Thiocapsa rosea: one gene and its partner. The protein of the gene in region 2 interacts with the protein of the main gene of each other region in a pairwise test. Links are inferred from orthologs where the notes say so. Each region holds a gene or a part of one and is shown on either strand. Other genes may lie near its edges. The genes, in order: gyrA and gyrB.

Evidence for each region.
Region 1: the proteins of gyrB (region 2) and gyrA interact in binary tests that used the Escherichia coli proteins (3 or more experiments, as listed by UniProt). The link is inferred for Thiocapsa rosea from one-to-one orthologs.

What each region holds. Positions count from the first base shown.
Region 1 is NZ_RBXL01000001.1:178,673-182,851, forward strand. The notes cover bases 266-4,126. They hold gyrA (DNA gyrase subunit A), read right to left. Parts: upstream 3,811-4,126; coding sequence 466-3,810; downstream 266-465. Other genes in these bases: BDD21_RS00765 (GGDEF domain-containing protein), read right to left, coding at 4,003-4,126. Also shown: more of BDD21_RS00765, read right to left, coding at 4,127-4,179. UniProt on the Escherichia coli protein: A type II topoisomerase that negatively supercoils closed circular double-stranded (ds) DNA in an ATP-dependent manner to maintain chromosomes in an underwound state.
Region 2 is NZ_RBXL01000001.1:1,596,515-1,599,866, forward strand. The notes cover bases 85-3,118. They hold gyrB (DNA topoisomerase (ATP-hydrolyzing) subunit B), read right to left. Parts: upstream 2,788-3,118; coding sequence 382-2,787; downstream 85-381. Other genes in these bases: BDD21_RS07300 (lysophospholipid acyltransferase family protein), read left to right, coding at 85-385; recF (DNA replication/repair protein RecF), read right to left, coding at 3,015-3,118. Outside these bases: more of BDD21_RS07300, read left to right, coding at 1-84; more of recF, read right to left, coding at 3,119-3,352. UniProt on the Escherichia coli protein: DNA gyrase negatively supercoils closed circular double-stranded DNA in an ATP-dependent manner to maintain chromosomes in an underwound state.

The DNA of each region.
Region 1 (4,179 bases), 1.4 Mb from region 2 along the record:
CGCGCCCGGCGCGGTATGCGATGTTTTTGGATGGGATCGGCCCCGGCAGCCTTGACGACCGTTGGAGCCGGCGCGGTTTAAGATTCGAAAAGACAGATCATTTTAAATCGCGCCCCCGCTTAGGGCCGTGGATGCACCAAACGGCAAACTCACTCGAAAATCTGCATCTCGCTCCGGACGCGGTTTGGTCTTGATAACACATTCGAGCTTCAAACCGCGAAGGCTCAATGGGTGCGACGCGATCCAGGTTCCGATCTGTTGCGTCATCATGCCGATGGATGGCGCGGTTGTCGATTTTCCGGAGTCGTGCGTGAGCACCTTAAACCGTGCCCGGTGCGGTATGCGTCATGCGTCATGTGTTGGGATGGCTTGGCCGCGCCGGCTCCGACGACTGTCGGAGCCGGCGCGGTTTAGAAGACGCGCGTCCGTTGCCTTGCGCACGCCAAAAACCGTCGACAACGCGTGTTATGCCTCCGGATCGCTGTCGGGATCGGCCTCGGGAGCCTGCTCATCATCGATCGGGTCACCGGTCGGCTCGTCCGGATCTCGGTCCTCGGCGAGGTCTCCGTTGCCCTCCTTCTCGCCATCCAGCGCAACGATCCGCTCGAGATAGACAAGGCGCTCGCCCTCGCCGAGATTGATCAGTTTCACGCCCTGAGCGCTGCGACCCACGACCGGAATCTGATCGATCGGGGTGCGGATCAGGGTACCGCCTTCGGTGATCAGCATGATCTCGTCGTCGGGGCGCACCAGCACGGCACCGACCTGGGCGCCGTTGCGCTCGGAGGTGCTGATGCCGATCACGCCCTTGGTGCCGCGCCCCTTGGTGGGGAAATCCTCGACGCGCGTGCGTTTGCCGTAACCGTTCTCGGTGACGCTGAGTACGGTACCGGGCTCGGCGACCAGGAGCGAGATCACCTTTTGGCCGGGCGCGAGCTGGACGCCGCGCACACCATGCGCTGTCCGGCCCATCGCGCGCACCGCTCCCTCGCTGAAACGCACCGCCTTGCCGGCGGAGGTGAAGAGCATGAGATCCTGCTTGCCGTCGGTAATGGCCACGCCGATCAGGACCTCGTCCTCGCGCAGGTCGATCGCGATGATGCCGCGCGAGAGGGGCCGCGAGAAGTCGTCGAGCGGGGTCTTCTTGACGGTGCCGGCGCTGGTCGCCATGAAGACGAAATAGCCGGTCTCGTAGTCGCGCACCGGCAGTACGGCATTGATGCGCTCGCCCGGCTCGAGCGGCAGCAGGTTGACCATCGGCCGACCGCGCGCACCGCGTCCGGCCTGCGGCAGCTCGTAGACCTTGAGCCAGTAGACCCGGCCGCGACTGGAGAAGCAGAGCACGGTGTCGCGCGAATTGGCGACGAAGATGCGGTCGATGAAGTCTTCTTCCTTAAAGGAGGTCGCGCTCTTGCCCTTGCCGCCGCGCCGCTGCGCCTGATAATCGCTGATCGGCTGGGCCTTCACGTAGCCCTGATGGGACATGGTCACCACGACCTCTTCGGGCGCGATCATGTCCTCCAGGGTGAGGTCGGTGTGGTCGACTTGGATCTCGGTGCGGCGCTCATCGCCGAACTGATCGCGGATCGCCGCGAGCTCTTCGCGGATGACGTCCATCAGACGATCCGAGTCGGAGAGGATCATCAACAGGGCGGCGATCTTGTCGAGGATCTCCTTGAACTCATCAAGGATCTTGTCCTGCTCCAGACCGGTCAGGCGCTGGAGCTGCAGGTCCAGGATGGCCTTGGCCTGACGCTCGCTCAATCGATAGCCCCCGTCGACCAGACCGAAGGCGGCTTCGAGCTCCTCGGGACGGGTGTGCTCCGCACCCGCGCGCTCGAGCATGCCGGTGACCGAGCCGGGCGTCCAGGTGCGCTCCATCAGGCGTTCGCGTGCCTCGGCCGGGTTGGCCGACGCCTTGATCAGGGCGATGATCTCGTCGATATTCGCCAGCGCAATCGCATAGCCTTCCAAGACGTGGGCGCGGTCGCGGGCCTTGCGCAGCTCGAAGAGGGTGCGGCGTGTCACCACATCGCGGCGATGACGGATGAAGTATTCGAGGATCTGCTTGAGGTTGAGCGTCCGCGGCTGACCGTCGACCAGGGCGACCATGTTGATGCCGAAGACCTGCTGCATCTGGGTGTGCTGGTAGAGGTTGGCCAGCAGCACCTCGGCATAGGCGTCGCGCTTGAGCTCGATGACGACGCGCATGCCGTCTTTGTCGGACTCGTCGCGCAGCCCGTCCGGGGCGATCCCTTCGATCTTCTTTTCCTTCACCAGCTCGGCGATGCGCTCGAGCAACCGCGCCTTGTTGACCTGGTAGGGCAGCTCGGTGACGACGATCGCCTCGCGTCCGCTACGCTTCTGGACCTCGACCATCGTGCGGGCACGGATGACCGCGCGGCCGCGTCCGGTCCGGTAGGCTTCCCGGATGCCGCGTACGCCGTTGATGAGCGCCGCGGTCGGGAAGTCCGGGCCGGGCACCAGCACCATCAGCTCTTCGATCGTGATCGCCGGATTGTCGATGAGTGCCAGACAGGCGTCGATGACCTCGCGTAGGTTGTGCGGCGGGATGTTGGTGGCCATGCCGACCGCGATGCCCGAGGAGCCGTTGACCAGCAGATTCGGGAAGCGCGCCGGGAGGACGACCGGCTCGTGCTCGGTGTTGTCGTAGTTGGGGATGAAGTCGACCGTGTCCTTGTCCAGATCATCGAGCAGCGCATCGGCGATGCGGGTCATCCGCACCTCGGTGTAGCGCATGGCCGCGGGCGGGTCGCCGTCTACAGAGTTGTGAACGAAGACGCCGCACGCGAGTAGAAAATTGTGATGGTGATCGACAGTGATGTCGTAGGTATCCGCCCGCACGGTGAGTCGACGCATGCTGACGACGCGATGGTTGTAATGCCTTCCTGCCGTGACGAGCGCCTCGAAGTCGCCAAAATACTCGACAGCCTTATTGAGTCGCGGAATCCAGTTCCGGTAACGATTCGACTCATATAATTCAGGGGTGATGTCACAATCAGGGAATCGTCTCGTCAGATCGTAGACATAGCCTGCGATCTTGCGCTGCATCACCTTCTGCCGATACTCGGGCTTGCTCCAGCTGACGTGCAGCGATTCGACATTAAACTCGTCGGCCAGGTGATGAACGAATTGATAGCGTCCGAGATTCGGCTGGAGGATGCGCAGATAGTCATTCAGTCCAGGCTTGACCGGCGCGGTGTCGAAGACCCCCGGCATGAGACTATCGTCCGGCGTCAAGTCCCGAGCTTCCTTGTAGGAACCATCACGCAGCATGAAGCGATGATCGGGCGTACAGCGGACGACATCGCCGGTGTCCAGGGTGAGCGCCAGCAGCTCGGCGTTGGGGCGGGTCATCCGCGCATGGCGCCCCTCGGCGATCACGATCTTGCCGGTCTCGTCCACCGCGTAGACGTAAAAGATCTCGTCGGACGGTCGCTGCGCCAACTCGGCGAAGGTTTTTTCGGTGCCGTCGGCCAGCTTGATGAGGGTGTCGCCGGTGAAACAGCCGAAGTTGCCTTGCCCATCCACCAGCAGGTAGCGCATCGAGAAGCGCTGCGCCATGCGGACCATGGTGTCGTAGATGGCCGAGTCGCCGTGAGGGTGGTACTTACCCATGACATCGCCGACCACACGGGCGGATTTACGATAGGCACGGTTCCAGACGTTGCCCTGCTCGCTCATCGAGAAGAGGACGCGCCGGTGGACCGGCTTGAGTCCGTCGCGAACATCGGGAAGCGCGCGTCCCACGATCACGCTCATGGCGTAATCGAGGTAGGACTGACGCATCTCGTCCTCGAGATTGATGGGTATAACTTCTCTCGCGAAATCTGCCATGGGCGTGGTGAACCGACGTTGAGGCGTGCCGCGCGGAGCACCGTAACGGGCCGCGATTGTACTGATGGTTAGCCTGTGAAGTTTACCACGCGGGGCAACCCTTCCCCATCCATAACGGTCACTTTGTCGCCGATGCGCCCTATTTCAGGGGCGATCGGAGACCGCGGCGGCCGGTTCGAGGACGACCTGATTGCGTCCGCTGCGCTTCGCCAGATACAGCAGATCGTCGGCCCGCCCCAAGAGCGCATCCGCATCTTCCTCGGGACGACGCTCCGCAACACCGAAGCTCGCCGTGACCCGATAGCTCGCGTCGAGCGGACG
Region 2 (3,352 bases):
GCGCCTGCACTGCATTCCGATCGACCGGGCCGCGGGACGTCGAGCCATCGTGGAGCTGGTGCGCGAAGGTCTGCGGAACCTGCAGAGCGGGCGGTGGGTGATCGTCTTCCCGGAAGGTACGCGCACGGCACCGGGCTGTCGCCGCCCGTACGCTATCGGCGGGGCTGTCTTAGCCGAGCGCAGCGGTAAACCCGTCGTGCCGATCGCGCACAATGCGGGTTCCTTCTGGGGACGGCAGAGCATCAGCAAGACACCCGGGACGATCGACCTGGTCATCGGCCCGACCATCCCGACGGCGGGGCGGAGCGCTGCCGAGATCAATGCGGCGGTCGAAGAATGGATTGAGTCGACGGTCGCTGCATTGCCTGGACCGGACGCGGTTTAGACGTCCAGATTCTCGACGTTGAGCGCATTGCGCTCGATGAATTCACGCCTCGGCTCGACGTGATCGCCCATCAGGGTGGTGAAGATCTGGTCGGCACCCACGGCATCCTCGATGGTCACCCGCAACAGGCGCCGAGTCTCGGGATTCATTGTGGTATCCCAGAGCTGGTCGGGATTCATCTCGCCAAGTCCTTTGTAGCGCTGAATGCTGTGTCCGCGCTGCGCCTCGGCGAGCAGCCAGCGGATCCCTTCGCCCAACTCGGTAATCTCCTTACGGCGTTCGCCGCGCGCAATGTAGGCTCCCGGCTCGATCAAGCCAGCGACCTTTCGGCCGTAATCCAGGATCTTTGCGTAGTCCGCCGTGTGGAAGAAGTCCAGCGGGATGATGCGGCTCTCCGGAATGCCATGGATCAAACGAACCAACTCCAGCGCGCCAGGACGAAGCGATGTCGGATCGGTGAGACGGAGCTGGTAGTGCAACGAAAGCGACTTGAGCTGATTCAATCGCCGCTCCATGTCGTTGCGCCAATCGGAGAAGGCTCCGGCATCAGCCAGCAGCGCATCGTCGAGCGGTGGCGCCTTGGCCAGCTCGTCGAGAAAGACCGCGTCGTAGCGTGTCGATAGACGCTTGATGATCCCGACGAACACTTGATAGTCCCGCGCGAGTGTTTCGAGCGCGGTACGGGCCAAGGGCACCGTGTCCGCATTGACGTGGAGGTCGGCACCGTCCAGCGCAGCCTGGAGCATCGCGCGGTTCAGGGCCGCATCGTCGAGCAGGTACTCCTCCTGCTTCCCCTTCTTGATCTTGTAGAGCGGCGGCTGTGCGATGAAGATATGGCCGCGTTCCACCAGCTCCGGCATCTGACGATAAAAGAAGGTCAACAGAAGCGTTCGAATATGAGCGCCGTCGACGTCGGCGTCCGTCATGATGATGATTCGGTGATAACGGAGATTGTCCGGGTTGTATTCTTCGCGCCCGATCCCGCATCCCAGCGCCGTAATGAGGGTACCGACCTCGGCAGAGGACAACATCTTGTCGAAACGGGCCTTCTCGACGTTCAGGATCTTTCCCTTGAGCGGAAGGATCGCTTGGAAGGCCCGGTCACGCCCTTGTTTGGCCGAACCGCCTGCGGAATCACCCTCGACCAGATACAGCTCCGAGTTGGCCGGGTCCTTTTCCTGGCAGTCGGCAAGCTTGCCCGGCAACCCTGCAACATCGAGCACGCCCTTGCGTCGCGTCATCTCACGGGCTTTGCGGGCCGCCTCGCGAGCCCGCGCGGCCTCGAGCATCTTGTTGGCGATCGCTTTCGCCTCCGCCGGCTGCTCCTCGAGAAAGATGTTCAACTGCTCGACGACGAGTGACTCGACGATCGCCTTCACCTCGGAGGAGACCAGCTTGTCTTTCGTCTGGGACGAGAACTTCGGGTCCGGCACCTTCACGGACAGGACCGCGGTCAAGCCTTCGCGCGCGTCGTCGCCGACCGGACGGATCTTCTGGTTGCGGTCGAGACCTTCGCGCTCGATATAGCCGTTCAAGGTCCGGGTCAGCCCGGCACGCAGTCCGGCCAGATGGGTGCCGCCGTCCTTCTGCGGGATGGTGTTGGTGTAGCAGAAGATCGTCTCTTGATAGCCGTTGTTCCACTGAATCGCCAACTCGACCGTGACGGATTGCCGCTCGGCGGTGAAATGGATCACGCTCGGGTGGATCGGCTCTTTGTTCTGGTTCAGGTGCTCCACAAAGGCCCGGATGCCGCCCTGGTACTCGAAGATGTCCTCTCGGCCGGTTGCCTCTTCGAACAACTCTATACGCACACCGGAGTTGAGGAACGAAAGCTCGCGAAGTCGCTTAGCCAGGATGTCGTAATGGAACTCGATGTGGGTAAAGGTCTGGTCCGACGGATAGAAGCGGATTTCCGTTCCCGTTGCATCGGTGTCTCCAACGAGCTTGAGCGGGTACTGAGGTTCTCCGAGGTGGTACTCCTGCTGATACAGGCGCCCCCCCCTGGATATCTTCAAAAAAAGGCGATCGGAGAGAGCGTTGACGACCGACACGCCCACACCGTGGAGCCCTCCCGAGACCTTGTAGGAGTTGTCGTCGAACTTTCCCCCGGCATGGAGGACCGTGAGGATCACCTCGGCCGCCGACCTTTGTTCCTCGGAATGGATATCCACGGGGATCCCGCGCCCGTTGTCGGTCACGGAAACCGAGCCGTCATCGTGCAGGATGACACGGATGTTGTCGCAATGGCCGGCAAGGGCTTCATCGATGGAGTTGTCGACGACCTCGAAGACCATGTGGTGGAGACCGGTGCCGTCATCCGTATCGCCGATGTACATGCCCGGCCGCTTACGGACCGCGTCGAGTCCGCGAAGGACTTTGATGCTCGTTGAATCGTAGGTCATGTGGCCTGGTCGAAATGCTGGATCGGTGGGAGGGCTCGCAAACGCTGGCTGCGCGACCGTTGATGGATCGCCGCATCACGCCTTTTTTGGAAGCATGGTGCGCCCCGCTGTCGGTGAGGTGGACGCCGGGGCAAGGCTGCTGCCTGAACACCCCCATTATACGGGAACGGGCGCCGAAGCGCCTTAAGGGCGGCGGGTGCGGATATGGGCAGTGGACGGTGAGGCCGTCAAACCGAGGACAACCTCGTCGGGGTAAGATCGACGATCGCAGGTGGGGTGAGGACGCCATGTTCCACGTGGAACATGGCGTCCGGCATCGTGGATCCATCGGCGATGCCCCCGGACTCGGCGCTCAAGCGTGCGATGAACAGCTGTGCGACCGACTCTCCGAGCACCCGCCAGAGTCGATCAGCGGTGCCTTTGTCGAGCTCGGCATCGACGTCGTCGAGGAGCCAGAGCGACGGCGCGAGCCCGGTCATTCGGTGAACACGTTCTGCCGCGAGCTGAAGAAGACAAACGACCACCTTTGCCTGGCCACGGGAGAGCCTCGATGGAGATCCGTCGC